3 regions of the Arthrobacter sp. STN4 genome follow, and region 2 is predicted to be linked to each of the others. Evidence: riboswitches for the same ligand, from Rfam matches in the RefSeq annotation. Region 2 holds a riboswitch; each other region holds the start of a gene.
The links. A riboswitch is a leader RNA that binds a small molecule or an ion and turns the genes downstream of it on or off. The one in region 2 is predicted to bind cyclic di-AMP.
Positions count from the first base shown of each region.

Region 1: linked by a shared signal. The riboswitch ahead of MMF96_RS17170 (NlpC/P60 family protein) and the one ahead of MMF96_RS13165 (hypothetical protein) in region 2 are both predicted to bind cyclic di-AMP.
Region 3: linked by a shared signal. The riboswitch ahead of MMF96_RS08930 (M23 family metallopeptidase) and the one ahead of MMF96_RS13165 (hypothetical protein) in region 2 are both predicted to bind cyclic di-AMP.

Region 1 covers NZ_JAKZGX010000032.1:27,773-35,118, reverse strand. Annotated here, with positions in the region: gene serC (phosphoserine transaminase) at 1-629, opposite strand, end outside; gene MMF96_RS17180 (metal-dependent transcriptional regulator) at 879-1,574, shown strand; cyclic di-AMP (ydaO/yuaA leader) riboswitch at 1,750-2,009, shown strand; gene MMF96_RS17175 (M23 family metallopeptidase) at 2,195-2,827, shown strand; cyclic di-AMP (ydaO/yuaA leader) riboswitch at 2,979-3,164, shown strand; gene MMF96_RS17170 (NlpC/P60 family protein) at 3,168-3,938, shown strand; gene MMF96_RS17165 (NTP transferase domain-containing protein) at 4,188-4,820, shown strand; gene MMF96_RS17160 (DUF6457 domain-containing protein) at 4,856-5,140, shown strand; gene MMF96_RS17155 (molybdopterin molybdotransferase MoeA) at 5,149-6,429, shown strand; gene MMF96_RS17150 (alpha/beta fold hydrolase) at 6,420-7,286, shown strand; gene MMF96_RS17145 (MFS transporter) at 7,297-7,346, opposite strand, start outside.
Region 2 covers NZ_JAKZGX010000018.1:7,424-14,769, reverse strand. Annotated here, with positions in the region: gene MMF96_RS13190 (alpha/beta hydrolase) at 1-812, shown strand, start outside; gene MMF96_RS13185 (histidine phosphatase family protein) at 816-1,346, opposite strand; gene MMF96_RS13180 (winged helix-turn-helix domain-containing protein) at 1,441-2,277, opposite strand; gene MMF96_RS13175 (MFS transporter) at 2,802-4,058, opposite strand; gene MMF96_RS13170 (MarR family winged helix-turn-helix transcriptional regulator) at 4,064-4,525, opposite strand; cyclic di-AMP (ydaO/yuaA leader) riboswitch at 4,717-4,902, shown strand; gene MMF96_RS13165 (hypothetical protein) at 4,909-5,685, shown strand; gene upp (uracil phosphoribosyltransferase) at 5,780-6,418, opposite strand; gene tadA (tRNA adenosine(34) deaminase TadA) at 6,441-6,935, shown strand; gene MMF96_RS13150 (DNA glycosylase AlkZ-like family protein) at 6,945-7,346, opposite strand, start outside.
Region 3 covers NZ_JAKZGX010000009.1:54,107-61,452, reverse strand. Annotated here, with positions in the region: gene ccsB (c-type cytochrome biogenesis protein CcsB) at 1-567, opposite strand, end outside; gene MMF96_RS08940 (cytochrome c biogenesis protein ResB) at 567-2,099, opposite strand; gene MMF96_RS08935 (TlpA disulfide reductase family protein) at 2,219-2,860, opposite strand; cyclic di-AMP (ydaO/yuaA leader) riboswitch at 2,957-3,158, shown strand; gene MMF96_RS08930 (M23 family metallopeptidase) at 3,164-3,988, shown strand; gene MMF96_RS08925 (cytochrome c oxidase assembly protein) at 3,981-4,958, opposite strand; gene MMF96_RS08920 (hypothetical protein) at 4,960-5,205, opposite strand; gene MMF96_RS08915 (DUF3105 domain-containing protein) at 5,233-5,868, opposite strand; gene lgt (prolipoprotein diacylglyceryl transferase) at 5,865-6,779, opposite strand; gene MMF96_RS08905 (multicopper oxidase family protein) at 6,793-7,346, opposite strand, start outside.

The DNA of each region.
Region 1 (7,346 bases), on a different contig from region 2:
CCCAGCCACAGGCCGCCGTCGGACGCAAAGTTCTTTTGCGGGGCGAAGTAGTAGACGTCCGCCTCGGCGACGTCCACGTGCAGGCCGCCCGCGGCCGAGGTGGCGTCGACCAGGACCAGGGCTCCGCCGTCGGCCCCGGGAACCCGCTTCACGGGGGCGGCCACGCCGGTGGAGGTTTCATTTTGCGGCCAGGCGTACACGTCGACGCCGGACTCGGCCGCCGCCTCGGGGCGCGTGCCCGGCTCGGAGGTGATGATCGAGGAGGCCTCAAGGAACGGGGCCTTGTTCGTGGCGGAGGCAAACTTGGAGCCGAATTCGCCGAAGGAAAGGTGCTGGGCCCTCTTCTCCACGAGCCCGAACGAGGCCACGTCCCAGAATGCGGTGGACCCGCCGACGCCCAGGATGACCTCGTAGCCGTCGGGGGCGTTGAAGAAGGTGGACAGGCCGCTGCGGACCTCGCCCACCAGGTTCTTCACGGGCGCCTGGCGGTGGGAGGTGCCCAGCAGGGATGCGCCGGCGGCAGCCAGGGCGGACACCTGCTCGGGGCGGACCTTCGAGGGGCCTGCGCCAAAGCGGCCGTCGGCCGGACGCAGGTTGGCGGGGATGGTGAGGGGCGTGGATTCGCTCACGGGCTGCTCCAAATATTAAGCGATGGATTTTAAGGCGCCAAGGGCCTGCGGCCAATTCTGCCGCACGGCCCCGCCCATTCCGAAATGCGGGCCGCATGGTGAAATGTTTCCCCCGCTGCACGGAGACGGGCAACAAACGGGTGGCGCAGGGGAACAAGGGGACGTTTTCCGCCCTTGTATTAAGCAGGATAACGTTAGAGACAAAAGGCCTGTTGCCGGAATCTCGCTCAACCCCAGGAGGAATCTGACGTGACAGATTTGATTGACACGACGGAAATGTATTTGCGCACCATCCTGGAGCTCGAAGAAGAGAACATCGTGGCGCTGCGGGCCCGCATTGCCGAACGTCTGCACCATTCCGGCCCCACCGTCTCCCAGACCGTCGGGCGGATGGAACGCGACGGCCTGGTCATCGTCTCCGGTGACCGCCACTTGGAACTGACCCCCGCCGGGCGCGACAAGGCCACGCGCGTCATGCGCAAGCACCGCCTGGCCGAAAGGCTGCTCTCGGACGTCATCGGCCTGGACTGGGCCTATGTGCACGACGAGGCGTGCCGCTGGGAGCACGTCATGAGCGAGCGGGTCGAGCAGCGGCTGTTCGAACTGCTGGGCAAGCCGGAGGAATCGCCCTACGGCAACCCCATCCCCGGGCTGGAGGAACTGGGCGGCAATGTGGCCCCCGTCTTCGCCGCGGGCCTGGTCACGCTGGTGGACGCCATGGCCTCCTATTCCCCGGAACAGTCCGTGACCATCCACCGGCTCTCCGAACGCATCCAGGTGGAGCCGGAGCTGCTGACCCAGCTGGACGAGGGTGGGCTGCGTCCCGGCGCCACCATCTCCCTGGCCCAGGTGGGCGAATACATTTCGGTGCGCGTCCCCGGGATCGACGGCGCGCTTGAGCTGCCGCCCGAGGTCGCCTCCCACGTCTTTGTCTCGATGAGCTAAGCGGCCCGGGACGTATCCGGTCCGCCCCGGCGGGCCCGCAGCCGGCCGGATTGCGGCCGTGGCTGCGGCGGAACGCGTCAGGCGCTTGACGCGCAGCCCGCCAAATATAACGGAATTATCACGGCTGTCGTTTTTACCGTATAGTAACTACGTGGCGCTGTAACCAAAGCGTTACCAACCTCTGACACCGAGCCTTGCCTTCAGAGGGGGAATGAACCGTTTCAGGCAAGGACGGGGGAACCACAACCGGCAGGCCGAGAAGCCTGCCTTGGGGTGAAGCCAGGTCTCGCACCACCCGCAACCCATCAGGCACCATGCCCAGGACGGGGCGGGAGCCGGTGCATTGCGCGTGCCGCGGGCCAGGCCGGATCAACCATTGCACTCTCTGATCCGAATCCGACAGCTAACTCCGCAGGTGCTTCGCAGAGAGGTTTTTAGTGTCAGAGGTCAAGCAGCGCGGACGCCGCCGGGCGGGTCCGCCATGTACCGAACCGGCAGCGACTGCCCAGCCAACCCGCCGGGAGCTGCTCGCGGCCGAGCGGTCGGGCGTAGCACCCCACCCCACGTTGGGCGGGCTGATCCGCAGCAGCATTGGACGCGGGGCCGGCCAGAAAGTCGGGATGGCACTGGCCGCCACCGGCCTGGCCCTCGCCGTGACCGTGCCGTCGGCCGGCGGGGCGCTTCAGCTGGCCGGTAGCGACACCCCGGCCGGACCGGCCGCGTCGCAGTCACTGGTCACCGCGGCGGCAGATGTGCCGATTACCTTTGAAGCGCCGTCCATTGCCAGTGCACTCAACCCGGATGGACAACTGAAGGAAACGCTGAAGGTCAAGGCCTCCAACGTCACGCCGCAGGCTGCCAAGGGAACGCTGTCGGCGCCGTTGAAGGTGCTCACGCCGTCCTCGCCGTTTGGCTCACGCCTCAACCCCCTGACCGGGGCGATGGGGGAAATGCACACGGGGCAGGACTATGCCGTCCAGTGCTCCACGGCCGTGTTCGCCGCGGCCGGCGGCACGGTGGCCTTTACCGGCTGGCACCCCTACGGCGGAGGCAACCGCGTGGTCATCGACCACGGCAACGGCCTCTCGACGTCGTACAACCACCTGAGCTCCATCGGCGTGAAGGTGGGCCAGGAAGTGGAGCGCGGGCAGCAGGTGGCGCTCAGCGGCACCACGGGGGCCTCCACCGGCTGCCACCTGCACTTTGAGGTCATGGTCGACGACCAGACCGTTGACCCGACCGGGTGGCTTTAAGTCCTCCACAAGGGGGGCCAGGTCACGACTTAGAGACACGACCGTGACCTGAACGTGACATTGGAAAAAATCTGTTGTACCGTCGTAACCGCGCCAACTTCGAATCAAGCTGGCGCCTGTGAGTGGATTGCCTAGCTCTGCCACCGCTCACGGTCCGTTCGTATCAATCGTCTGGCAGGGGCGGGGGAACCATTATCGGGCTTCTTTTATGGAAGTCCTAGGGGTGAAGCCGCGAAGCGTCCGTCCATGGAAAACAATTCCTGGAACGGGTGTGGAGCGGCCGGGTGACTCCCATCCGAATCCGACAGCTTACCTCGCAGGCTTTGGGAGAGGATCCTTCTTGTCTTCAAACACTGCCCTTGGGCGTCACCGCGCCGAGGTTGTTAAGACCAGCCCGATCTCCGTCATCACGAAAGCCGTCGGCTCCAACGTCGGTGGTGTCGGACGCCAGGCCGCTGTAATCGCAGCAGCTTCCGGACTGGTCCTCACTTCCGGCATTGCAGCAAATGCCGCCACCCCCACTGTGGAGCGCGCCTCCGACGGTGGCACCACGCTTAGCCAGAACACGCAGCTTGCCTCGGCAGTGACTGCAAAGTCGACCGTGAAGATCTCCTTCGCAACCCCCAAGGTGACCTCAACCCCGGCTCCCGTTGTTGTCACGCCCCCCGTGGCCGCGCAGAGCAGCGACGTTGCCCAGGTGCCCGCCGCCCAGGCCCCTGCAGCGGCTCCGGCCGCCACGGTCACCACCACCGAAGCAGCCCCCCAGCCCGCCACCAAGAGCGGCATTGGCGCCACGATCGCCGCTGCGGCCCTGGCCCAGCTCGGCGTGGCCCAGGACTGCACCATGCTGGTCACCAACTCGCTGGCAGCGGCCGGGATCAACTACCACGGCTGGCCGGCCGGCTACCTCTCCCTCGGCCGCACGGTTTCCGAGGCTGAAGCACAGCCCGGTGACCTGATCTACTACGCCGACGGCGGCCTGGGCATGGCCCACATTGCCGTTTACATCGGCAACGGCCAGGCCGTCCACGGCGGCTTCCACGGCAGCACCGTCGTCTGGTCGGTCGACGTTGGCGGCTCGGCCCCCGTGTTCATCGCGATGGGCCACTAGTTCCGAAAAGCTTCCAAGCACCGGCCCCGTCCATAGGACGGGGCCGGTGCTTTTTAATGGCAGGCCGCCGACGCAGGCAGCCGCGGCCCAGGGCCCGGCGTCCGTCACAACACCGCCGGCAGCCGTGCCCGCGGTGCGCGGCCCGCCGTCTGGCTTGGCATCCGGCACGGTCCTGTCCGGGCCGGTGCAGACGTTCGTAGGAACGGGGCGGGCTAGCATGGGTTTCATGGACAGTGGAAGCGGGCAGCCGTGCAGGCCGTGATATTGGCCGGAGGGCTTTCACGCCGCCTCGGCGGCGTGGCGAAGGCCGGCCTGCTGGTGAACGGGGAAACGCTGCTGGCGCACACCCTGCGTGCCGCCCAGGCCGTGGTGGACGCGACGTCCGCCGGGAACGCACGGGGGAGGACCGCCGTCGTCGGCCCGGTGGGGCAGCTGGCCGCCTGGCTGGGTCCGGGCCGGCGGTCCGGGCGGTTGGAATTGGTGCAGGAGGACCCGCCGTATTCCGGCCCGGCGGCCGGCATCGCCGCGGGCATCTCGGCCCTGGACGGCACCGGCGGCCGGGTGCTGGTGCTGGCCTGTGACATGCCGCAGGCCGGGCCGCTGGCAAAACTGCTGGCCGAAGCCGCCGCCGGGTGCGGCGCCTCGGAGGCGGTGATGGCCGTGGACGGCGGGCGCCGCCAGCCGTTGGCCGCCATTTATCCGTTGGCGGCGCTGCAGGCCGCGGTGGCGGAGGCCCGGGCGGCGCACCGGCTGGAAAATGCGTCGGTCTTCTCGCTGCTTGCTAGTGTGAACATCAAGGAATGTGCCGTGCCGGCGGGGCTGGCGGCGGACATCGACACTTGGGACGACGCCCGCCTGCACGGGATCGGCGCCCCGCTTTGAGCTGGCCGGGCAACCCGGACGGGAAGGGCACGGACATGGAGAACAACGACGAGGTTTTGGACGCGTGGCTGGCAAAACTGCTGGCCGCCTTTGAGATCGCCGACATTGAGGTGGATGTCCATGCCGTGCTGAACCTGGCCGGCGTGGCCGCGCATGCAGTGGTGCGCCCCGCGGCGCCGCTGACCACCTTTGTGGCCGGGCTGGCAGCGGGTCTGGCGGCCGGGTCGGGCCAGGCGGATTCCGCACAGTCGATGGCTGCCGCGCTGGGCCTGGCCAAGAAGCTGGCCGCCGCCGAAGCGCCCGCTTCCGCCGCCGAATAGGGGGCCAGGTGGCAGCCTACGCCGAAGCGGCCCCGTCCGCCGGGGAGCCGGAACCGCAGCCTGCGGCACTGCAGCCCGCCGCGGAGCCGCAGCCTGAACCGCAGCCGCGCACCCTGCCCCACACCTGGGAGGAGGCCCGGACCGCCGCGTACGAGGTGGCCCGGCCGCTGCCCGCCGTCGACGTCGAGCTGGCGCAGGGTGCCGGACGGAAGCTGGCGGCCGGCATCGTGGCCCTGCATCCCATGCCGCACTATGCCTCCTCGGCCATGGACGGCTGGGCCGTGGCGGGCAGCCCGCCCTGGATACTGGCCGGGCCGGGCCGCCGCCTCGCCCCCGGGCAGGCCTCGCCCATCGTCACCGGCGGCCTGGTCCCGCCCGGTGCCAAGGCCGTCCTGCGCAGCGAGGCAGGCCTGCTTTCCACGGACGACGACGGCCTGCCGGTCCTGGTGCGCGGCGGCGCCGCCCGCCCGGGGGAACCCAAAAACGGCCAGCACATCAGGCCTGCGGGCAAGGAGGCGGCCGAAGGGGAGCTGCTGGTCAAGCCGGGCACCGTGCTGAACCCTGCCCACCTTGCCCTGGCCGCGCTGGGCGGCCTGGATGAACTGTCGGTGCTGGGCCGCCCGGCGGTGCAGCTGGTGCTGACCGGCGACGAGGTGGTCCAGCACGGCATCCCCGCACCCGGCCAGGTCCGGGACGCCTTCACCCCGCAGCTGGGCGGCGTCGTCGAACTGCTGGGAGGCACCGTGGTGGGGCTGCGCCGCGCGGCCGACAACCTGGCGGCCACGCTGGAGGCCCTCGCCGACTCCGAAGGGAACCCGGCCGACGTCGTCATCACCACGGGTGCCACCGGCCGCTCCAGCGCGGACTTCCTGCGCCCGGCCATCGCCGCCATGGGCGGGACTTTCCACGTCGACGGCATCGCCATGCGCCCCGGCCACCCCAGCCTGCTCGCCGAATTCCCGGACGGGCGCTTCCTGGTGGGCCTGCCGGGCAACCCGCTGGCGGCCATGATCGCCCTGCTGACGCTTGGTGCGCCGCTGCTGGCCAGGCTCGGCAGCAGCCCCCTGCCGCCCACGTTCGAGGTGGCGTGCGGATCACCCATCAAGGAGTACCACGGACCCACCCGGCTGATGCCGTACCGGCTGCTGTACGGGCTGGCATCCCCGTGCGCCAACACGGACTCCGCCATGATGCGCGGGATGGCGGCGGCCGACGGCGTCATGGTGGTCCCGCCGCACGGGGCGAAAATGGGGGAGCCCCTCACCGCATTCGGGCTGCCGTGGACGTAACGTTCACCTGCGCGGACGGACGGGTGCTGGCCGGGCAGCTGTTTGCCGTGCCCGCGGGCGTTGCTCGGCGCGGGACGGTGGTCATTGCCAGCGCCACGGCCGTGAAGGCCTCCTACTACCACCGGTACGCGGCGTACCTCGCGGAAAACGGCTATGCGGCCCTCACCTTCGACTACCGGGGGATCGGCGGTTCCCGCGGCGGATCGCTGCGCGGGCAGCACGTGCGCTGGTTTGAATGGGGGTCGCTGGACATTGACGCAGTCCTGGCCTGGGCACTGGCGCAGGCGGACGGGCTGCCGGTGCACTTTGTGGGCCACAGCTTCGGCGGCTTTGGCGTGGGCCTGGCGGGGCATGCCGCCGGGCTGGGCCGCATCCTGACCGTGGGCGCGCAACATGCCTATTGGCGGGACCTGCGGCTGCGGCACCAAATCGGGCACTGGGGCCGGGCCCTGCTGATGCTGCCGCTGGTGGGCATCCTTGGCTATTTTCCGGCGAAGCGGCTGGGCCTGATGGAAGATTTGCCGGCCGGGGTGGCGCTGGACTGGGCGCGCAGCCGCAAGGACTTTACGACGGCGGCAGCCGGCCCCGTGCGAAGCGCCCTGCTGGCGCACCAGGCCGCCGTCACGGCGCCGATCCTGGCCCTCGCCCCCAGCGATGACTCCTACGCGACCACCGCCGCCATGGAACGGGCCGTGGCGTATACGCCCAACAGCCCGTCCACGGTGCTGCACCTTGATCCGGAATACTACGGGGAGCCGTCGCTGGGCCATTTCGCGCTGTTCCACGGCCGTTACCGGGACTCCTTTTGGCCGCAGACCCTCGCCTGGCTGGACGGCGGTGCCTGGGCCGGCGTTTGAGCCGGCCCGGTCAGGCGCTGACGGGGGAGGGAAGCGGCACGGGCGTGCCGGCGTCGTCCG
Region 2 (7,346 bases):
CGGACCAGGCCACCATGGCCGACCACGTGGCCCCAGGCGGCGGCCAGGGGGTGGATGTGGCCCTGCGCAGCTACCGGCCCGCGCATGCCACCGGGACGCTGCCGTGCCTGTACTGGATCCACGGCGGCGGCATGGTGGCCGGCACCATGGCCGGGGACGACCTGCATTGTCTACAGCTCGCGCTGTCGACCGGCTTGGCGGTCGTGTCCGTGGAGTACCGCCTGGCCCCCGAGCACCCCTTCCCGGCAGCCGTTGACGACGCCTACCAGGGACTGCTGTGGACCGTGGACAATGCCGGGCTGCTCGGCGTCGACCCCGCCCGGCTGGCCATTGGGGGCGCCAGTGCCGGCGGCGGGATCGCGGCGGGACTGGCCTTGCGCGCACGGGACCAGGACGGGCCGGCCTTGCGCTTCCAGTACCTGGCGTACCCGATGCTTGACGACCGGGACCAGACCCCGTCCAACCGCGAGTTCCCGGCCATCCCCTCCTGGAACCGCAAACGCAACACGCAGGCCTGGTCCTGGCTGCTCGGCCCGGCGCACGGCACCGACCAGGTGAGCGAGTACGCGGCGCCGGCCCGGGCCGGGAACCTGTCCGGGCTGCCGCCCGCGCTCATCCAGGTGGGCGAGCTGGACCTGTTCCGGGATGAGGACATCGAGTATGCGGCGCGCCTGCTGCAGGCCGGCGTGCCAACCGCGCTTCAGGTCTACCCGGGTTTCTACCACGGCGCCGATGCGCTGGTGCCGGAGGCGGACGTCTCCGTGCGCCTGCTCCGCGACCGGGACGAGGCGCTGGTCCGCGCCCTGGCGTAGGCGCTACCGTCCCGGGCGCGGCACCACAAAGTGGGTGACCCGGGCATCCTGGCCGTCCAGCGTGGCCCAGTCGCCGGCATGTTCGAGCACCGTGAACGCACTGGTGGGGTAGGCGGTGGCCATGTTCATGTAGGCGTCCTGGTCTGAATCGCGCGAGGCCAGCGTGAGCGCCAGCTCCTGGACACCGGGCATGTGGCTGATCACCATCAGCGTGGTCACTGTTTCGGGCACGTGGTTGACCACGGCCAGCATGCGCCGCGGGCCGGCCGCATACAGCGCCTCCTCGAGCTTGGGCGTGGGTGCCTTCTCGCCGAGCTGCTCACACACCCAGGTGCAGGTCTGCCGCGTGCGCAGCGCCGCGGAGCACAGGATGAAGTCGGGCACAATCCCGTTCTCCAGCAGCCACTTCCCCGCCAGCGGCGCCTCGTGGTGCCCCCGCTGGGCCAGCGGCCGCTCGTGGTCCCCAACGCCCAGGGGGAAGGCCGCCTTGGCGTGGCGCATCAGGACCAGCCGCTTGATGTGGTGTTCGCTCATGCTGACAGTTTAGTAAGGGAACCCCACGGCACGACGACGGCCGGGGCACCCAGGTGCCGCGGCCGTCGTCGTGCCTGAAGAATATGGCCTTGCGTTAGATCGAGTACTCGGGGGCCGCCCAGACGACGACCTCGGGGTGCTCGTAGAAACGGTAGCCTTCGCCGCGGACGGTGCGCACGGTGTTGGCGAGGCGGCCCAGCTTGGAGCGGAGGCGGCGGACGTGGACGTCGATGGTGCGCTCGTTGGGGACCTCGTCGGCGTTGCCCCAGAGGCCGTCGAGGAGTTCGTCGCGCCCCACGGTGCGGGTGCCGTTTTCGACGAGGTAGTTCAGCAGCTCGAATTCCTTGAACGTCAGGTTCAGCGTCTCGCCGTCGAGGTGGACTTCGCGGCGTGCCAGGTCGATCAGGACGCCAGTGGGGCGCTGCTCGGCGGCAACGGGGGGACGGACCGGCTCCGGGCGCTGGCGGGTGGCCACGGTGGGGTCGCCGAAGGTGGAGCGGACCACGTCGAGGGGGCTGCCCACGGCGTCGGACGGCGCAATGGCCACGGCAGCATAGCTCTGTGCCTGCGGCACCAGTGATTGGGCGTAGGCGCGGATGTCCTGGGCCAGCTTGGCCAGGGAGGTCCCGGCGGCGGCCGCCGTGTCCTCGTCCACGCCCACGTACAGCACAAAGCCGCGGGCGACGTTGTCCGGGTTGACGCCGCGGAGGGTGTCGCTGCCGGCAATGACGGGGGTGGGTGCGGTCATGGGCGCTGCCTCGGGCACGGCGCGCAGCCGGACCGCGGCGGAATCCGCATCGCGGCGGTACGCTGCGGGATTGCCGTAGCTCGGGTGGTCCTGCCCGGCGGGGCGGGGCTGGGCCGCACTGCGGGCAACGGCCTTGGCGGCGTTGCGGACTGAGATGTGGACGTATCCGGATGCAACTGACATTGAACTACCTCGGTGTTTGGCCGTTAGCTACGGCGCGAATGCTTTTCTCATGCCCTGGAGGCCTGGACTGAATGCCCGTTGGGGCTGGCCACGCTGGCCACGAATGCCTAGAAATGGGGTGCTGACTAGGACTGCATTCGACAACAGCAGAAATGGCGCCCGCCGGCTTGATGGGTGGCGGTGGCTGCGGCTGCAGAATTCACTGGGTGGGTGTTCACAATGCAAGTGTCCTACGTAATAAATGAAACCCGCAAGTAACAAACTGTCCATTTGTCCACATAATGAGATTTATGGGTATATTGTGACCAATCTTACATAACTGCTTGGTCACCATTTTATTCACGTAATGCGGTTGACGTTGAACTTATTTGATTCGAATAGTCTTTGATGGATTAATAATTTCGCGGATCTTCAATATTGCATCAATTCGTTCATGATTGGCACTTGGCGGCTTTCAGGCGGCTGGATATCCATCCAGGGACGCGCAGATTTTGTGCGGAAAATGATGTTATGGGAGGGAGGGACTAGCGGTCCGCGGCCTGGGCCGCCGAGAAGGGCCGCAGGCTGCGCACCTGGTCGCGCAGCCTGACGTGGTTGCGCCGGTTCATCATGATCAGGGCCGCGAGGCCGGAGACGATTGCCACCACGGCACCAATCCCCAGCGACCAGCGGGCACCGAAGGCGGTGGCGATCCAACCGACCAAGGGGGCGCCGATCGGGGTCCCACCCTGCAGCACCACCATGTAGACCGCCAGGACGCGCCCGCGCATGGCCGAGTCGGTGGTCAGCTGGACGGTGGTGTTGCACGCGTTCATGAAGGTCAGCGCCGCCAGGCCCACCGGAACCAGCGCCAGGGCATACAGGGCATAGCTTGGCATGGCGGCGGCGATGGCCACCATCACGCCGAAGGCCAGGGCCCCGCCCACGATGTACATGGTCCGCATCGTCTTGCGCCGCGCCGCCAGCAGGGCGGCCGCGAGCGTGCCGATGGCCATGACGGATCCCAGCAGCCCGTACTCGCCCGGGCCCAGGTGGAAGATGGTGGTGGCCATGAGGGCGTTGGTGATCTGGAAGTTCATGCCGAAGGTGCCCACCATGAACACCAGCCCCATGATCATCATCAGGTCCGGGCGCTGGCGGATGTAACGGAACCCTTCACGGATCTGGCCCTTGCCCCGCGGCACGCGGACCACGGGCTGCAGTTCGGACACACGCATGCGCCAAAGCGAGAAGATCACGGCCACAAAGCTGGCCGCGTTGATCAGGAAGGCCGGGCCCGTGCCGAACAGGGCGATGACCAGGCCGGCCACGCCCGGGCCCGCCAGGCGGGCGAGGTTAAAGGATGCGCTGTTGAGGGCGACGGCGTTGGGCACGTCCTCCTTGCTGACGACTTCGGAGACAAACGCCTGGCGCGACGGGGCATCGAAGGCGCTGGCAACGCCCAGCAGGAATGCCAGGACGTAGACATGCCACAGCTGCACGGTGTTGGTGACCACCAGCAGCCCCAGCAGCAGTGCGCACAGTCCCATGGCCGTCTGGGTGCACAGCAGCAGCTTGCGCTTGTTGACGCGGTCGCCCAGGAGGCCGGCGAAGGGGCCCAGGAAGACGATGGGCAGGAACTGCAGGCCGGTGGTGATGCCGGCGGCGGTTCCGGAGTTGTGGGTCAGGATGGTCAGCACCAGCCAGTCCTGGGCCACCCGCTGCATCCAGGTGCCGATGTTGGACACCAGCGCCCCGGTCACCCAGAGCCGGTAGTTGAAGACCTTCAGGGCGCGGAACATGGAATTCACCTGGCGCTCATCTCCTGCAGGATCCGGGCGGCTTCGTGGAGCGTGGCGCGCTCTTCCGGGGACAGGCCCGCGATGCCCTTGGCCAGCCACTGCGTCCTCCGGGACCTGGCCTTCTGCAGTATGGCGGTGCCGGCTTCGGTCACGTGGACCAGGACCTGGCGCCGGTCGTGCGGGTTGTCCCCGCGCGTGACGTATCCGGCGGCCTCAAGGCCGTTGACAATCCGCGTCATGGACGGCGCCTGGATCTGTTCGCGTTCTGCCAGCTCCCCCACGGTCAGGGGCCCGTTGAGGATGCCGGCCAGGACGGAATACTGGCCGGGGCTGATATCCCGCGAGGCTGCTTCGGCGCGCAGCCGCCGGGAGGTGCGCATGACGGCCACCCTCAGCTCGGCGGCAAGGGGGCCTGGGCCGGCGGGGCGTTTGGCCGGCAGGGTTTTGGTGGTGGGTGCTTGAGTCATCGTCAGTATCAACCTGGTGCTAAAAGTTGCGTATCTTCTCTTAGTTAGCATAGGTCATTAGCATTGCTAAGTAAATGTCACCCTGGCCACACCGTTATCAAAATGTGACAATGCGCTCCTGGTTCGGTAACGTTGGCAGGGTGCCCGCCGAGCCACCCACGGTTCCTTGGCACAAATGGACGGTTCGCCGAGCTCTGCCGCCGCCCATTTCCCGTTCACACAGATGGCAGAGACGGGGGACCCAATCTTTGCGGGCCTCCTACCCATGGAAGCCCTTGGGGTTAAGCCGAAAGTCCGGGCAGCTGCTGCTGCCCGCCGCCCGGCCGGATGCTCCCATCCGTTCCCGACAGCTCACCTCGCAGGCGTGGAGAGGCCCTACTTTTATGTCTGCAGCACCCCAGCACGGCCGGCGCCGCGCCGAGCCCGTACGCAAGATTTCCCGCCGCGAGGCCCGCAGGCAGGAGGCCGAGGCAACAAATACCCGTGGCCCGGCCCGGCGCATGGCCGTTGTGGCCGTCTCCGCAGCCCTCCTGGCCGGGGGCGGGCTGGCACAGGCAGCCACCAACAACGTCCCCGGCGGGCTCGCCGCGGCGAGCCTGGTTTCCGGTGCCGCCACCGGCGCCACGGCGGGCGCCACTTCCGGCGCAACGACGGGCGCAACGCCGTCGGCAGTTACAGCGCCGAAGGGCATTGCGGTCAGCTTTTCCCGCATCGACGTCGGCTCCGCGGCCCAGGCAAAAGAATCAGCCAAAGCGAAGGCCCCCACCGTCGAGAGCCAGTCCGACGGCGTCACCCGCCTCGCCCCCGCCAAGGCCGCAGCCCCGGCCAAGGCCGCAGCCCCCGTGCTCGTCGACGACCCCGCCGGCGCGCAGGCGTATGCGGCGGGCCAGCTGGCAGCCAAGGGGTGGGGTGCGGACCAGATGGGCTGCCTGCGGCTGTTGTGGACCCAGGAATCCAGCTGGCTGACCTCGGCGGAAAATGCCTCCAGCGGTGCGTACGGCATTGCCCAGTCGCTGCCGGCCGAGAAGATGGCGAGCGTGGGCGCGGACTACCGCACCAACTACAGGACGCAGATCCGCTGGGGCCTGCAATACATTGAGGCGCGCTACGGCACCCCGTGCGGCGCCTGGGGACAGGAAGTGGCGGCAGGCTGGTACTGACCGGCACCCCTCCTGACGCGAGAAAGGGGCCAACCCGCGAGAACGGTGATGCTTGACACCGTTCTCGCGGGTTGGCCCCTTTCTCGTTGCTTCCTTAGTCCACGACCCCGTACAGGCGGTCGCCGGCGTCGCCCAGGCCCGGCACAATGTAGGACTTTTCGTTCAGGCCCTCGTCGATCGAGGCCAGGACCACGTGGACGTTGTCGCGGTCGCCATGGGCGGCTTCCAGCTTGGCCAGGCCCTCCGGCGCGGCCAGCAGGCAGATGCAGGTGATGTCCGCGGCGCCACGGTCAAAGAGGAACTTGAACGCCTCGATCAGGGTGCCGCCGGTGGCCAGCATGGGGTCCAGCACGTACACCTGGCGGCCCGTGAGGTCCTCGGGCAGGCGTTCGGCATAGGTGATGGCCTCGAGAGTCTCCTCGTTGCGGGCCATGCCGAGGAAGCCGACCTCGGCCGTGGGCAGCAGGCGCGTCATGCCCTCGAGCATGCCCAGCCCGGCGCGCAGGATCGGCACCACCAGCGGGGTGGGCTTGACCAGGCCCGTGCCGATCGTGAATGTCACAGGCGTTTCAATGTTGACCGGCTCCACGCGCACCTCGCGGGTTGCCTCGTAGGCCAGCAGGGTGACGAGTTCTTCGGTCAGCAGCCGAAAAACCGGCGAGGGGGTGTTCTTGTCCCGCAGGACAGTCAATTTGTGGGCAATCAGCGGATGATCCGCAACCAGTACGCGCATAGATAAAAGCTACCATTGAGCCGTGTCCCCCCTATCGAATTCCCGCCAAACCGAGACGCCCGCCACGACCCGTCATGCTGCGTGGATGGGCCTTGCCCTGGAGCAGGCACGCCGCGCCCTGGACACGGGGGACGTACCCATCGGCGCCGTCGTGCTGGGGCCCGACGGCGGGGTGCTCGGCGTGGGGCGCAACGAACGGGAGGCGCACGGGGACCCCACGGCGCACGCCGAGATGGTGGCCATCCGGGAGGCTGCCCGGAGGATTGGCGGGTGGCGGCTGGAGGGCTGCACGCTGGTGGTCACGCTGGAGCCGTGCACCATGTGCGCCGGGGCGATCGTGCTGGCGCGGGTGCCGAAGGTGGTTTTCGGCGCGTGGGACGAGAAGGCCGGGGCCGCCGGCTCCGTGTTTGACGTGCTTCGCGAGCGCCGCCTCAACCACTGGGTCGAGGTGTTTCCCGGGGTGCGGGAGGACGAATGCGCGGCATTGCTGAAGGACTTCTTCGGCGCGCACCGCTGACATTCGGGGTCAGCCTGCCGCGTCCAGCGCATCGATCCGCTTTTGCCGGCTCGACGGCGAATCCAGGCTGAAGCTGCGGAAGTCGCCCAGGTCCTCCCGGATGAACGCCTCGACCTCCTTGATCCGGTGCTTCACGGCCTTCGTGGGGGTGTTAAAGAGCCAGTGGGCCATGCGCCCCTCGCCGGGGTCATACTGCCAGAGGCCGATGATCCGGCCGCGGTCCACGATCGGGTGGTCCGGCAGGTCTGCCTGCAGGGCCAGCCGGGTGCTGCCAAGCCGGCGCCCCTGGTCCTCCGGTGCAAAGTGGTCGGCCGCATTGCGCCGCAGCAGGAACAGGGAGTCGCTGCCGGCCAGAAGCCGGACCTGCTCCTCTTTCGGGGCCGCGAAGTTTTCCCGCTCGTCGGCGTCGGC
Region 3 (7,346 bases), on a different contig from region 2:
ACCGATGACGAAGGTGCCCACGAAGCGCAGGTCCCGGCGGGTGAGCACCAGGAGGAAGACCAGGGTCACCACGAGCGCGCCGGTGGTGCAGAATTCGTACATGTTCCCCCATGGGACCCGACCGGCGGCCAGGCCTCGGGCGAGGACGGCGGCGGCATGGATGGCGGCGGCCAGCACGGTCAGGGTCACCCCGATCCGGGCGGCCTTGCGGGGGCCTGCCAGGCCGTACCGCATGGAATCATCCGCCATCAAGCCTGGGTGCGGGCCGGAGTGCTGGTTGGTGGGTCGCTCGGCCCGGCCCTCCGGCCCCTCCAGGTCGGATGCGGCCTCCTGGAACCCTGGCGTGCCGTGGCCAGTGGTGCCAGCGCGGGCCGGGATCTTTTGCCCGATAACGGCTGGTTGGGATGCCGGGGCATAGGCCACGCCATGTAGCTGTGTGGTGCGGCCCGTTTTGCTGGTGTTTACCAGGTCCCAGGCGAACGCGATGAGCGCGGCCACATAGGCGATCCCGGCCAGGAGCATGAACCGCTCACTGTAGAGGGCGAAGGCTTCGTTGATGGTTGGCATTACTGGTCCTTAGCGAGATGGTTCGTGTTGGTGGCCGGCGCCGACCATTCCTTGGTCAGGAGCCGGCCGATGGCTGCGGCTTCGGCGGCGAGGCGGTGGTTCTCCCCGCGCGCCAGGAGCGCGTATTCGACCATGGTCCGCCCGTCCGGGTGGGTTCCCGTTCTGACCCAGGCGCGGTGCCGGCCAATGAATAGGGACGCGATCAGTCCGGCCAGGGCGGCGAGGGCGAAGATCAGCACCCCGACCTGGCCGGGATCATGGCGAATGTCGATGCCGACGTAGCGCTTGATCCCGTCGAAACTGATGGATCCCTTTCCTTCGGGCAGGGTGTAGCTTTGCCCCGGGGCCAGCACGATACCGCCGGCCTTGAGGTTGCGGTTGTTCAGGGGGGTCAGGTTCTTCGTGTCCAGGGTGTAGACGTTCCGTGGCTGCCCGGTATTTAGTCCCAGGTCGCCGTAGTAGGAATTCAGGTTCAGCCGCGGATTCAGCGGGTCCGGGTCGCTGGCGTAGGAAATTCCCTGGTCGTTGACCAGCGCGGTGGGCAGGAAGAAGCCAACGAAGCCCAGTTGGGACGGCCTGGCATCGGGTGCCTTGACGACCAGCAGGGAAGTGTAGGCCCCGTCGCTGGGAATGGACACGACGGGCCCGCTAAACGCGGTCTTCCCGGTGCCGTCCTTGACGGTCACCACGGGCGCGTAGCCGTTGCCGACGAGATAGAAGCTGGCCCCGCCCACGGTGATCGGGTCGTTGACCTTCAGGATCCTTTTTACCGGCTCCGCCCCGGGTTTGTCTGTCACCGTCACGGCTGCGGTGAAGTCGATGGGCTGGCCGTAGTGGGCGGCCGAGGAACGGTCGAAGGTCACCGCGAATTTGTTTAGCGTGATGGCAAATGGGTCCAGCCGGGCGGGGTTGAAGTTGGGCCCGGGGGAAAACTGGTCATAGCCGACCAGGGTGTTGACGAAGGTGTCACCTTCGACCAGGATTTTCTGTCCCCGGTAGCCGAACAGGCCCCCGATGGCGACGCAGACCAGGACCCCGATCAGGGAGACGTGGAAGAGCAGGTTCCCCACCTCCCGGATCAGTCCCCGTTCGGCGGCGACGGAGGGGCGGTCCCCGCCGGCATCGTAGATGTGGACCCGGTAACGGCGCCTTCGCAACAGCCGTGCCGCATCCTGAACCGCCTGCCCGGCACTGATCCCGGCCGATTCCGGCAGCTCCAGGGTCCCGTATTCGGGCAGCCTGGACAGCCGCTTGGGGGTGCGGGGAGGAGCCGAACGCATGGCCTTCCAATGCGCCCGGGTCCTGGGGACGACACAGCCGATCAGGGACAGGAACAACAGCAGGTAGATGGCCGAAAACCAGGCGGAGGAATAGACGTTGAAGAACTGGAACCGATCCAGCCACGGCCCGTAGCCGGGATGGTCCTTCAGGTATTGGGTGACCACGGCGGGGTTGACCGGTCGCTGGGGAAACAACGAACCGGGCACGGCGGCCACGGCCAGCAACAGCAGCAACAACAAGGCGTTGCGCATGCTGGTCAGCTGCCGCCACGCCCAGCGCAGCGCCCCCCAGGCGCCCAAGCGGGGAAGTACAGGGTCGCCGGCCGGGGGCGTCGGTGCGGCTGTGGAACTCTCTTTCGTTGGTGGCACGGCTATTTCCCTGCCAGGGCGTCGGAGATCAGGGCTTTGAGGGTGCCCTGGTCGGCGGTGCCAAGGATGCGTGAGGCGACCCTGCCGCTCGTGTCGATCACCAGCGTGGTGGGGACCGCCTGCGGCGGGACGTACTGGGTCATGGACAGCAGCACCCCGCCGTCGGAGTCTTCCATGCTGGGGTAAGTGACACCAAAAGTACGCTCGAAGGCCGCGGCCTCCGGTTCCCGGTCACGGATGTTGACCCCGTAGAAGAGGACACCGTTCGGCTTGAATTCCTTGTACAGGGCTTCCAGCCGGGGTGCTTCCAGGCGGCAAGGGGAACAGGCGGCGTACCAGAAGTTCAACACCACCACCTTGCCCTTCCACGCGGCTGACTCCACGGCGGTGCCATCGAACAACTTGCCCGACAGGACGACCGGCTGCTTGCGTTCGGCCTTGGCGTACTGGGCCACGGATCCGTCCCCGGCGATGAAGTTCTTGTTGTCTCCCGCGTTGGCCTGCCGAGCCAGCGAATCGTTGGATGCGCACGCCGACAAAGCGAAGGTACCTAGTCCGGACAGGGCGGATAGCTGGAAGAATCGGCGCCGGGACGGCGGCGCCGTTGACGAAGTCGCTAATGCAGTCGGGGGGTTTTGGGGCATGGGATGGGGCATCGGTATCCTCATATAACGAAATTGTAACTTTTGGTTTTTGTCGGTTAGGCTGGTAAAAACACATACCCCTAACGGGTATGTTCGTGGGCCGTTTCGCCAAACCCCGTCGGCGGCCCGCGACCGTTCAGCTTCCCGACGGGGGCGGAGGAACCACCACCGGTGCGTTGGTGCACCTTGGGGTGAAGCACGCTCAACAAACAACAGCCATTGCGGCTGCGTGTTGGGCGGGCCGGGCAGGCCCCTCGCCCGAATCCGACAGCTAACTTCGCCGGCGCCGAGAGGAACCCCACCATGTCTACCCACCGCCAGCACGGCCGCCGCCGCGCCACCACTGCCATGCCCGTCCCCACCTCGCGTGGCCGCCATTGGGCCACCACCACTGAAGTTGAAGCCAAACATTTCACGCGCAGAAGGCCCTTGGGGATGGCCGTGGCCGCGGCAGGATTCATTGCGCTGACAGCCCTTCCGGCCGCCCACGCCGATACCGGCCACCTTGCCCCGGCGGTGACCGCCGGCGCAGCCACGACTTCAACGCAACCGGCTGTGACAGCGGACAAGGACATCGCGGTGTCCTTCGCCCATCCAGTGGTTCGCAGCAAGCCCGCGCCCTCTGCATTGGCCGCCGACGCCCTGCACCCGGCCGCCGCGCAGGAATCCCCGCTCCCGGCGCCGGCTCCAACAGCGGCACCGGCTGCCCAGACCCCAGCGGCCCCGGACCAGCCGTCCTCGGGGCTGCGCCCGCCCTTGGCCGCCCTGACGGTCACCTCACCCTTCGGGTACCGGAGCAATCCGCTGACCGGGGCCGGCGGGGAACTGCACACCGGGATTGACTTCGCCGGGACGTGCGGAACCGCAGTGTTCGCCTCTGGGGCAGGGACCGTGACCGAGGCCGGTTGGAGCCAGTACGGTGGCGGAAACCGCATCGTCGTCGACCATGGGGGTGGCATCAAGACCACGTACAACCACCTGGAGAGCATCGGGGTCAGCGTCGGCCAACAAGTGGGCGCGGGCGCCCAGATTGCCGGTGTCGGCTCGACCGGCAATTCCACCGGCTGCCACCTGCATTTTGAGGTCATGGTCGACGGCCAAACCGTCGACCCTGCACCGTTCATCTGACCGGCCCCCCATCACCGATGGAAGGTGATCCCTGCCGGGGGTGGGCTGAACCGACGGCTGGGCCGGTGGCAGTCCGTCCGTCGTGGTCCCGCCGGTTGGCCAGGTGTTCCCGGGTGAGTTCGGCGAGTTGGTCGTCGCTGAGCCTGTCGAAGGAGCGCGCTTCACGCTGGTCGCTGCGGGAGAAACGGACAAACATCAAAATGAGCAGGGGCAGGTCCACTATTTCGGCCACGAACCACAGCAGGTCTCCGGCCAGCTGCTGGTCCCGCAAGGGATTGGGCATCCAGCCCGGATGGTTCAGCAGCCCCACGGTGGCGCCGTCAAAGATCTGTGGGACCATGCGCATCATGATCCCGGGGACGGCGTCGAGGACGAGTTCGATAAAGACGAAGATGAACTCCACCACGATCAACGCGTTCACCGCCGCCTTGGCCCCTTCTTCAATGATCGGCACCGTCATCAACAACCCCATCAGCGGCACCACCACGGTCACGAGAACGTCGGCGACGGGGCTGGTGCGCAGGGGATAAAACAAGGGCGTCAAAAACACCGTAAACAGGGTCAGGCCCAGCAGCGCGGCGATGATCGTGTTGCCCAGCAGGCGCATCAGGCGGTGCCCGAGAAAGGCCTCCAGCCTGGCCACCCCGGCGGGGCCCAGGGTTGCCCGGGCCAGGGTGAGCGGTTTGCCCAGTCCCACCAGCAGGGGGACAACAAAGAGGTAGCCGGTGATCTTGAGGGTAAAGACCCAGCGCAAGTCATGGCTGTAGACGCCGGGGAAACCAAAACTGAGCACTGCAAAGCTGCCCAGCCCCAGAGCATAGAAGGACAGGGAACGCCACACCGGCCACCGCACACCCCGCTGGTGGGCGCGGGCCAGTCCTCGAGCATAGAGGATCGCGGCGGGCCCCAGCAGGCACACTGCAGCCCAGTTCAGGGTCCAGGACCCGGCCACGACGTCCCAAGGTGGCATGTCAGCGCTTCTGCGGTGCGGTGCGGCCCGCCAGGACGGCCCCGACGATCAGCACGGCCGCGGCCGTGGGGTAGCCGATGAGGAGGTCCTGGATCCCTGGCGGGCCGCCGGGCACGGCGAAGTGGGCGATCCAGTGTGAAATTCCAACCAGGAGGCCCAAAACCATGATGGCCTGGCCTATCCTGACCAGGCGTCGGTGGTGGCGGTAGTTCTTCGCGGCGTCATCGGCCGGGAGATTCTGTTTCATGTGCTGTCCTTTCAGAGGTGGGCTTGTTTAGCCGTTGGCTCCGCCGGAGCATGCGGCCCCGGGTTCCGGTGTTTGCGGGCCCATGGCGTAGGCCTTGATGAAGACGGGCAGTCGGGAGTCCCCGGCGTTGGAGACGTCCAGCTGGGTGCCCCAGGCGGACGCGGTCACTGCCGCTGCCTGGTCCGGGTTGGGGCTGAGGAGGACATAGGGTTTCCCCTTGACCAGGGCAGTCAGTGTGGTCACATCGGTCCCGGAGAGGCCTGGTTTGTAGCTGATCCATACGGCGCCGTGTTCGAGGGAATGCACGGCCCGGTTCTGGTTCACGGGGGTGGTGTAGGTCCCGCAGTTGGTCCACGTCGCAGCATGGTCCCTGCCGACCCCGGGCTGCTGCGGGTAGGTCACCGGGGTTTGGACGTGGTTACGGGTGAGATTCGGGTAGGTCTTGACTCCGGCGATGGGGCTTTTGGCTGCCTCAGCGGTCGTATTGCGGGTCTGGATGGATCCGGTGATGACAACCGTGACGACGACGATAATGGCGACGGCCAGCAAACCGAACCCGCCAAAGAAGAACAGATTACTTCTCCGTTGTTTTACCCGGTGTGCGGCGAATACGGCGTCGATTTTTGCTTGGCGTTCGGCTTGGCGCTCTTTGGCATTGCTCACTGGGGAGCTCCTTGTGCTGAGGGTTTTGCAGGTTTATCGGATGTACCCGTGGTGGATCCTGGTTCGACGCAGGAGCGGGGCTTTCGTCGCTGCAGCAAGAACGCGGCGGCACCGGCGAGCAGCAACAGGCCCGAGACCCACGTGTTCACCCGCAACCCCAGGATGGTGTTGGCATAGTCGGATCGCAGCAGCTCGAACACGAACCGGCCCGCGGTGTAGAGGACGACGTAGAGGGCGAAGACGGACCCGGCACCGAGCCGGAACCGTTTGTCCAGGTACAGGAGCACGCCGGCCGCGGCCAGGCACCACAGGGATTCGTAGAGGAAGGTCGGCTGGAAGTAGCCCAGCACGACCGGGGCACCGGCGGCGTCCAGGTGGGCGCGGCCGGTGGAGAAGTCCATTTGGTGGATCTGCAGTTTCCACGGCGCCGTGGTGGGGTCGCCGTAGAGTTCGTTGTTGAACCAGTTTCCCCACCGGCCCAGGCCCTGGGCAATCAGGAGCCCGGGGGCGGCGGCGTCGATCAGGGCGGTGAAGGATACCTGGTGGCGGCGGCAGCCGATATAGGCGCCGAGCAGGCCCAGGGCGATGGCGCCCCAGATGCCCAGGCCGCCGTCCCAGATTTTCAGGGCATTCCACGGGTTCCTGCCCGGCACAAAGTACAGTTCCGGGTCCGTGACGACGTGGTAGAGGCGCCCGCCGGCAATGCCGAAGGGCACAGCCCACATGGCAATGTCCAGGACCGCCCCGGGCCGGCCGCCGCGCGCGGTCAGACGCCGGCTGGCGAGCCATACGGCGATGACGATGCCGGCGAGGATACACAAGGCGTAGAAGCGGATCGTCAGCGGGCCTAGCTGGAACGCGCTCACGGTCGGTGAGGGGATGAGCAGGGGATTCAGTGCTGTCACAGTCATGGTGTGTCCGGTCTTAGGTGAGGTAGGAGAAGACGCCCATCATGCCGCGTTCGGCATGGTAGGCGTTGTGGCAGTGGAAGAGCCACTGGCCCGGGTTGTCGGCATCGAAGAAGACAGTGACGGTTTGTTTGGGCCGGACAATGACGGTGTCCTTCCGGGCCCCGGTCGCGCCGACCTGGAAGGTGTGGCCATGGATGTGCATCGGGTGCCACATCTCGGTGTCGTTGACGAACTTCACCTCCACCCGTTCGCCGGCCTTGATGTCAAAGACGTTCTCGAACGGTTTAGCCATGTCGAAGCGGTGCCCGTTGATGCCCCAGTCGTACTTCGCCATCCCGCCGGTCAGGCGAACCTCATGGGTGCGGTCCGGTGTCTTGGTGGGAAGGTTCACGGAGGGGTCGGCGGTGAGCTGTCCGCCGTCGACGACCTTGCCGGTCAGGACCTTCGGCAGGCTGGCCATGGCCGGGGCGGCCCCGGTGCCGGTGGAGATGAGCCCGTAGGCCATTTGGGCCTTCCCTTCGGCCAGGGCGAGCACGGGGGTGTAGCCGTCGCGGACGGTCAGGATCG